2 regions of the Paenibacillus sp. VCA1 genome follow, and region 2 is predicted to be linked to the other one. Evidence: riboswitches for the same ligand, from Rfam matches in the RefSeq annotation. Region 2 holds a riboswitch; the other holds the start of a gene.
What was found. A riboswitch is a leader RNA that binds a small molecule or an ion and turns the genes downstream of it on or off. The one in region 2 is predicted to bind cyclic di-AMP.
Positions count from the first base shown of each region.

Region 1: it holds a riboswitch for cyclic di-AMP, as region 2 does, so the genes downstream of both, RJP21_RS22135 (alpha/beta fold hydrolase) here and RJP21_RS29285 (C40 family peptidase) in region 2, are expected to answer to the same signal.

Region 1 is NZ_JAVLSX010000010.1:102,535-106,747, reverse strand. Features, by position in the region: gene RJP21_RS22140 (ABC transporter permease subunit) at 1-752, opposite strand, end outside; cyclic di-AMP (ydaO/yuaA leader) riboswitch at 1,204-1,391, shown strand; cyclic di-AMP (ydaO/yuaA leader) riboswitch at 1,465-1,626, shown strand; gene RJP21_RS22135 (alpha/beta fold hydrolase) at 1,787-2,611, shown strand; gene RJP21_RS22130 (AcpB/EbpR/MafR family transcriptional regulator) at 2,682-4,121, shown strand.
Region 2 is NZ_JAVLSX010000022.1:22,826-27,038, forward strand. Features, by position in the region: gene RJP21_RS29265 (hypothetical protein) at 1-186, shown strand, start outside; gene RJP21_RS29270 (4a-hydroxytetrahydrobiopterin dehydratase) at 380-685, shown strand; gene RJP21_RS29275 (c-type cytochrome) at 782-1,141, opposite strand; gene RJP21_RS29280 (GNAT family N-acetyltransferase) at 1,356-1,826, opposite strand; gene RJP21_RS29285 (C40 family peptidase) at 2,035-2,526, opposite strand; cyclic di-AMP (ydaO/yuaA leader) riboswitch at 2,530-2,669, opposite strand; gene RJP21_RS29290 (C40 family peptidase) at 3,087-3,551, opposite strand; cyclic di-AMP (ydaO/yuaA leader) riboswitch at 3,557-3,696, opposite strand; gene RJP21_RS29295 (hypothetical protein) at 3,956-4,213, opposite strand, start outside.

The sequences.
Region 1 (4,213 bases), on a different contig from region 2:
GACATGCTGAAGTTGCCCATCTGCCGCAGTGCGCGGTATGCATACGTATCGATCACATCCGTAGTGGGGAACAAGACGCCAACATCGCCGATCAGGGCATAGATCATGCCGAAGTCTCCATAAAATATCCGTCCGATCCCGAGAAGCAGCATGATGATGATAATGGGACGCAATAGTGGAAGCGTAATGTAAAGGATTTGCTGAAAGCGGCTTGCCCCTTCCAGTTTGGCGCTTTCATAATACTCGGAAGAAATGCCCGTGATCGAAGCAAGGAAGATGATCGAATTGTAGCCGGCTATTTTCCACACGTAAACGAACGTCAAAATATAGGGCCATACGCCTGGCGTCAGATACCAATCCACCCCTTTCAATCCGAGAGCGTTCAATGCCTGATTCACCATCCCTTCGGATGAGCTGAACATCGTCTGCACCATCATGCTAACGACCAGCCAAGAGATGAAGTATGGCAAAAATACGAATGACTGTGCCGTTTTTTTGAACCATTTGACCGTGACTTCATTAAGCAGCACCGCGAGCACGACGGCCGTCCCCAAACCGAACACCAGAAACAGCCCGTTCAAAAATACGGTGTTCCATGTGACGCGCAGCCAGTCATTGGTCGAAAAGAAAAACTCGAAGTTTCTCCATCCCACCCATCGACTTCCAAATAGACCGTCTGAAAGCCGGTAATTCTGAAAGGCAAGCAAATGTCCCAGCATCGGCGTATACGCAAAGACAAGCAGGAACAGCATGCCGGGAAGCGCAAGCAGATACAGATAACGGTTTTTGACGACTTCATGGATAAATCCGCGATGTCCTCTTGAATTGTTTTTCAATCATTCACCTCCCTGCGATCCATTGGATGAACATGCCTGTTGACATCATTTATCGTAGCAGCGGTTCAAAGGCTTTGAATAGTTCTCATTGGTACGAAGGAGTTCTTAAATGGCTGATGGGGAGGTATTCATTTTCCACGCCAGGTTCTATATCCAATATCGGAAGGGCGCTTTGGTTATTACAAAGATGAACGAATTATAAATCAAGCAAACGGAAGCTATCGGTTGTAAATGAATGATTACGCAGGAATAGCGGTCGGAAACCAGCGAAACCTATAAAAAAGGCCATGAATTCTATTGTAACCAACCTTTACAGTTCGCCGGCTCAGGCGTATATTCAATTCATTATGTAATATCTTTGGTTCATGGATGAATCACGCTGAATTTTCAATCACGAAAAGCGGGGGAACCATATCGGCATCGGCATGCAATCCTTTATGAAGGGATGAAGCCGGATGCTTGGGGTGAATCGGATGGAAAGACTTCCAAATCCGTAGGGCAACTCTCACGGCCCGAATCCGACAGCTAACCTCGTAAGCGTCGCTATGAGAGAGGAGTGAAACTGTGAGTTGACAACAAACACAGGGTACCTGCTCTGTGTTTTTCTGTGCGTAAAATCGAATGAACGTCTATTGATTCGCTGAATTTCCGTTCCGGCGGAAAACGGGGGAACCGGCCGTGATGATCAGCCATTCGTCACATGGGGTGAATCTCGAAATCGCATTCGAGTAGGGCTACTCTTGGGTCCGAATCCGACAGCTAACCTCGTAAGCGTTAGAAGAGAGGCTGCTTTTATACATGCGCAGCAAGGTTTATTTGCCTTGCTTGAAGAAGCATGGAAAGAGGGTTCCTCTTTTCCATGCTTTTTTGTTTTGCCGATTTTTAACGAGATTTCGTTTGGAATAGAGAAGGATATCGTCAGACAACGGATCGCGGAGAGGAGAAGAAAGTTGCCTAACATACAAGTGAACGGAACATCGCTTTATTACGAGACGCATGGCAGCGGCGTGCCGATCGTTTTTATCCACGGACATCTTTCATCCCATCATATGTTCGAACCGCAGGTGGAATATTTCAGCAAAAGAGCGAAAGTGATCGTGCTTGATTTGAGGGGCTACGGCAATTCGGGCAAATTAAATGTTGAAGTCGAGGACATCGTCGCCACCCAATGCAGGGATTTGAAGGAGCTGCTGGATAAGCTGAATCTTCCGAAAGTGACGCTTGTCGGGTGCTCGAGCGGGAGCCTGCTTGTGCAAAAGTTTGCGGAAGCCTACCCGGACAGCGTCAACGCGCTGGTGCTTGTCGACAGTTATTTTTACGGCCCTTGCGGACCCTTCGGCACAAAAAACGGCATCTGGAAGCTGCTGGAGGCCTGCAGTTGGATTTCCTACTATCTACCAGCCGAATTTTTTCTCCGGTCGCTGCGCGTAACGTATCACCGGTGGATTCCGGCCTACAGCATATTGAGGAACGAGCTGTTTCATAAACGGCCGACCGAGTCGGTTAAACAGCGGATGGCTTTGCTTCGGACCGATTTCAACTCCGGGTTGTCCCGGCTGCGGATGCCGGTTTTATGCGTGGCCGGCAGGCAAAGCGAATGGTTCGTCAACCAGATGAACAAAGCGGTGGAATGGTTCGCGTGCGCCCAGAAAGCGGTCATTGAAGACGCGATTTATCCGAGCCATTTGTGCCAGCCGCTGGAGTTTAACCGCATTTTGCTTAATTTTTTGATCGATCAGCAGCTTTTCCGGTTGGAACAGCAGCATTCGGGCTGAAATCCGCCTTGGGCGGCAACAATGAAAAGGTACGCATGATCGGCGGTAAGCATCGGGTAAGGGTGATGATATGAATAAAGAATATATGCAGCTGAAATCGCTGCTGAAGCTGCTGGACCGGGAGGAGCGGTGGTTTACGTTCGCCGAGGTGGAAAGCGTGCTGGGCGTATCCGGCAAATCCGTCCGGAAAATCGTCGAGGAAGCCGTTTCCCTGCTGCCTCCGTCCATGCGGATCGAGGTGTCCAGAGGAAAAGGCATCATGTTCCGCCGGGACCGGCACGGCACGAGCATCCAGGAAGTTTTGGAACCGCTGCTTCGGGAAACGCCTTATTTTCGCTTGATGCAGCTGTTGTTCGAGCATGACGGCAAAACCTCCGCGGAGGAGGTCGCGGAAGCGCTTTTTATGAGCTTTTCTTCGTTCAAAAAGTGGATCGTCCATCTGAACCGGGAGGAGCTGCGCCCGTTCCAGCTTCGGATGACGTATTCCGCGCCGGCGCTGAAAGGGAACGAAATCCACGTGCGCTATTTTTTATGGAAACTGTTTATCGAGGCTTATCCTTACACCGGATGGCCTTTTTCAAATGCCGATTTCGAACGGCTCGACGGCTGGGTGTCGGAATTCGAGCGGGAAAACGGCATGATTTATTTTTTGAATTCCAGGCGCAGCCTGTCGTTTCTGATCGCAATCGTGCTCGAAAGGGTCAAGCAGGGGCATCGGGTCGAGCTTCGAATCGGCGGTTATGCGTGGGAGCGGCATCCGTTTTTTGATCCGGTCTTGAAGCTGTCGGAAAAACTTGAGGAGACGTATGGCATCGCCATGCCCCGCGAAGAGGTTTATTTTTTGCAATCCATGTTCAGTTTAAGCCAATATCATGACAAAGACGGCTCTGCTCATCTGAACGAAGAATCTGGTGGAACCGGAAGCGGAGACGATGAAGAGAGCCGCATGTCCGGCCTGCTTATTCCGATTTTGGCTGAAACTTTCCCGGCGCTGAACATCGGACCCCGTTTTTTGGCCGAAATCCGGGAATTCATGGAGAAGCTGCGCATCGACAACGCCATTCCCGAGCTGATGGCCGTCTCGCACAGCCACCTGACCGCGTATATCCGGGAGAACGAGCAGCCCATTTTCGCGGCGGTAACGGCATGCATGCGCGAGTGGCAGCTGTTTTTTCCCGAGCTTGCGTTCAATGACTACCATTTGACCAAGCTGACGTTTATGATCAGTTCAAGCCTCCGGTATAAAAGCAAAAAGGCATTTCTCATTATCGGCGAGGAATTTTCGGTCCGGCATTACGTCGCAAACTTGATCAAACGGGAAATCGGCGACGACCTGACGATCGAAACCTCGATTTTGCACGGGCTGACCGATGACATTATCAGGCAGCAGCAAATCGATTTCGTGATCAGCACGATGCCCGTCTCGTTGACGAGCGTGCCGGTGGTGCTCATTTCCACGATACCGACGAAAAGGGACCTGGAAAATATCCGCCAGGAGTTGATGGCGTAAAACGGCTGGTCCTTTTTCTTCCGTTTCCAACGGCAGCAATTGGACTAGTTTCGGCGCCTGAATCCCTTTATGATGACTACTGTAAGCGATAA
Region 2 (4,213 bases):
TGGGTGGGACTGAGTCCTGAAGAGCAACGGGAGGTCCATGAGGCGCTTGCGGAGGATCTTTTTTATGCCTTGGGAACCGAACCGGTGATCGAAGTAGGCAGCGGCGTAGTCATGTACGACAAGGACAACCACCGGATCAACCTGCTGATCGGGGACGAGGGACTGACTGTAGTCCCACTCATCTAGTCCAAGGGCCGAATGGATTTTTGAATATCCGTCATGGTAAGATAAAACAAGTGCTTGGCCACGGAGGACGGCCATATTCATATTTATTCATCGATCGGAATACAATGGGAGAAGTTAACAAGGAGCCGGGCTAAGCGACATTCTTGTTAATTTCGATACTAGGGCGTTTTTGTTTCAGGGAGGAAATGAGAATATGGTTTACACGCAAGAAGAAGTGGAAGCGCATTTGGCGAAGCTGGAAGGCTGGCAGTTGGAGGAAGGGCGCTGGATCGTGCGCAAATTCATTTTTTCCAACTTCATGAAAGGGATTTCGTTCGTCGACGAGGTGGCGACGATTTCCGAAGCCTTCGATCACCATCCTTTCATTACGATTGATCATAAGAACGTAACGTTGCGGTTGACCTCCTGGGATGACGGAGGCATTACCGCCCTCGACATCAAGGAAGCGCATCAGTTTAACGAATTGTTCGAAAAAATGCGCTCAGGCGAGAAACGCTAGACGAACATGGCATAGCAAAGCAAAAAAACACGCTCCGTTCAGACCTTTCGGTTGCTGTACGAAGCGTGTTTTTTATTCTTCCGAAAGAAACGGTCATTATTTTTTGGCTGCAAGCCACTCGGCAACGTTGGCGATTTCTTCTTTTTTCAGTTTGTCCTTGAAAGAAGGCATGCCGCCTCTGCCCTTAGTAATGATCGTATAAAGTTCTTCAGCAGACATTTGGGCTCCGATCTTTTGAAGGTTCGGTCCCACGCCGCCCTGCAGCTGATCTCCGTGGCAGCTGATGCAGCCTTGGGCTTTAATGGTTGCTTCAGCCGCTGCAGCGTCCATGGTCACTTCAGGCATGGTTGGTTTTTCTTCTTCGGCTACCTGCTCTTTACCTGGCAGCGTAAACATGAGCACAACGGCAAATACGCATGCGATCGTTATCAAACCGCTCATGATCCATTTTTGCATCCGTTTTCGTCCTTTCTATGTAAACTGCAGTCTTCTCATTTCTTCATTATAACGGAACAGGCCGGTACATCAAATACTTTGTGACAAAAAAGCAAACAAAAGCAAGCACAAATCCACTAAAAATACACAAATTCGTACCATTTTTCAAACGGACGGATGAAATGAATTTTTGCGGAGCCGTCCGTTCGATGGTCCGCAAAAAACTGACGCTAAATCAGGCCGTCGGCGTCTTCGTGCCCTCGTAAACCATGCAGTAAAAACGTTCGGTCCCCTCCGGCGCCGGTTTTTCATAGATGTCCGTAATTTCGAAGCCTGCTTTCAGGTAAGCCCGAATCGCCCGCAAGTTCCAGTCCTGTACCTCCAAATCGATTTCCTGGCCGGGAAAGCGGGCTTTGGCGGCTTCTACAACGGCCTGGATAAAGCTTGTCCCCAGCCCTTGGCCGCATAAATCGGGCCGCATGCCGATGCCGAGGCGAACGACGTTGACCATCGGAAAAAGCTGCGCGAAGCCGCACAGGCTGCCCTGCCCGTCCAGAACCGACACATATTGCTGCCTCCGCAAATCGGGATCGCCGAGCTCGATGCCAAGCGCTTCCATTTGCTCCCAAGGCAGCCAGGCATAGATCCGGTCGTAAGGCGGTTCATACGTCCAGCCGCAGCAGGCTTCGGCCTGCTCACGCGTCATTGGAGCTACGGTAAATGCCTCCTTCGAAACGTTCACCCAGAAAGCCTCCTTTCTTAAGAGACGTCCGCTACTATGTAGCATTTGACTATTCAAGAAAATCTATTCCTGACGGATGTCACGGCAGGCGCAAAAAAATCCCGTACTGAGATTTCGGCAAAAATCTCAAAGTACGGGCTGGTCGTACATACCGTTCCAGTGCTGCGGAATGTTATTGAACGTCATCGTTATCTTCGGAATCAACGGCGGATGCCTGGTATGTATCCGAGCTCATGACACGTTTCGCGCCAACGTAGCGGTTGACGTAATAGCTTTCGCTAAGCGAACTGACGACAACGCCGCGGGAAGTCGAAGCATGTGCGAATTTGCCGTCTCCGACGTAAATGCCGACATGAGATACACCGGAGCCGGATGTATTGAAGAATACGAGGTCTCCTGCTCTCAAGTCGCTGCGGGATACGGAAGTGCCCATGCTGAACTGCGATCCGGATTGATGGGGCAAGTTAATGCCGAGATGCTTGAATACGTACATCGTAAATCCGGAGCAGTCGAAACCGCTTGTCGTCGTACCTCCGGATCTGTATTTCGTACCGAGAACATCGTCGATGACTTTGTCCATTTTAGAATCCGCGAAAGCGCTTCCGGCGCCGACGGTAAATACGATGGCAAAACTCATGACTGCTGCTGCTAGCTTCTTTTTCAAACCCAATACTCCTTCCGAGTGCCTGCGAGGTTAGCTTAAGGATTCGGTAGAAGGTCCCCTATGATCCCTCTGTTGCAAGATCAATTCACCCGTAAATGGTTCCCCCGCTTTCCTAGTGTGAGGAAATTCGGCATCTGACTTTTTACACTATATCCATCGGAAAAACATCTTCAAAATGCTGTCATACAGCAAAGATTACAAAGTTGTTACTAACACTGGACCTATTGTAACAAAGGAATGACGTTTTGGCAATTGTTTCTATCGTGAATATACGAAAAATTCAACAGCATTTCGGGATTTTTGCAAAATGATTGCCGATCTAGGGGCATTATAGAGCATTTTATAGGAAAAAAGGTTTATTTGTTGGACAAGAGGTTTATATTCATAGTAAACGGACGGAGAAATAGAATGAAGAAAAATCGAATAAAATTTTTTTTTTGAAAGTTGTTACCTTTTAACGGTTTGGAACGTCTAATTAGTAACAAGAAACCCGCGAGGGATTTCGGCAAAAATCTCCGCGCGGGCACCGTAAGCTTTTCGTATGTTTATGGGTAAGTTTCTTAGTTGTAGACGGCCGCTTTGTATTTAGCGGTACTCATGACACGTTTGGCGCCAATGTAGCGGTTGGCGAAATAGCTGTTGCTGAGCTTGCTGATGGTAACGCCCTTCGAAGAAGAGGAATGCGCAAAGCTTCCGTTTCCGATGTAAACCCCGACATGGGAAACGCCCGCGCCGGTCGTATTGAAGAATACCAGATCTCCGGCACGCAAATTGCTTTTGGAGACGGCGGTGCCGATTTTAAATTGGGCACTGGATTGGCGTGGGATAGAAATACCTAATTTCTGGTATACGTAACGCGTGAAACCGGAGCAATCAAATCCTTTGGTCGTCGTTCCGCCGGTTTTGTAGGAAACGCCGATCGTGCTGTTCACGACATGATTCAGAGAAGATTGCGCGAATACGCTGGTTCCCATGGAGAACATCAGCGTCAAACCAAGCACAGCAGCTGTCAACTTCTTTTTCAAAACATAATCCCCTTCCATGTTGCCTACGAGGTTAGCTTAAGGATTCGGTTGAAGGTCGTCCCCTATGATCCCTTTACTGCGAGATCAATTCACCCAAAGTGGTTCCCCCGCTTCCCGGTGCCAAGGAATTCGGCCTTGATCGGGCACCCGAAAGTGACTGATGTCTATCATCGAACGGTATCTGACATTAAAAATTATCGTTACAGCACAAATTAAATAGTTACAGTAAAAATGACAAAGTTGTTACTAACTTCTTACTCGGATTATTTTAACAGACGATTGCGTCTTTGGCAAATCGTTCTAATACCTAAAAACGACAAAACCCCGCCCTTTTTGATTTAAAAGGGTGGGGTTTTTCTTATATCAGAGGGTTGAAGTGATGACAAAAATTTAACTTTCGTAAATTATTTTTCGGCGTTCCGATGCGCCTGGGCGTACCACAGGTCAAACTTGGCCGAAATGCTCCATAATCTCATGATGCAGCTGACCAGATGGTAACCCTGCTGAAGGATCAGTGCGATGATGCCGGCCCAGATCAGGGAAACTCCCGTGCTGAGGCTGAACAGAAGCAGGCTGGTCGAGCCGAGGACAAGCGAAACGCCGATAAGCGGCAGCGACCCGCGCAGGCAATGCCACAGGGGCAGCAGGAAGCCGGCGCCTCC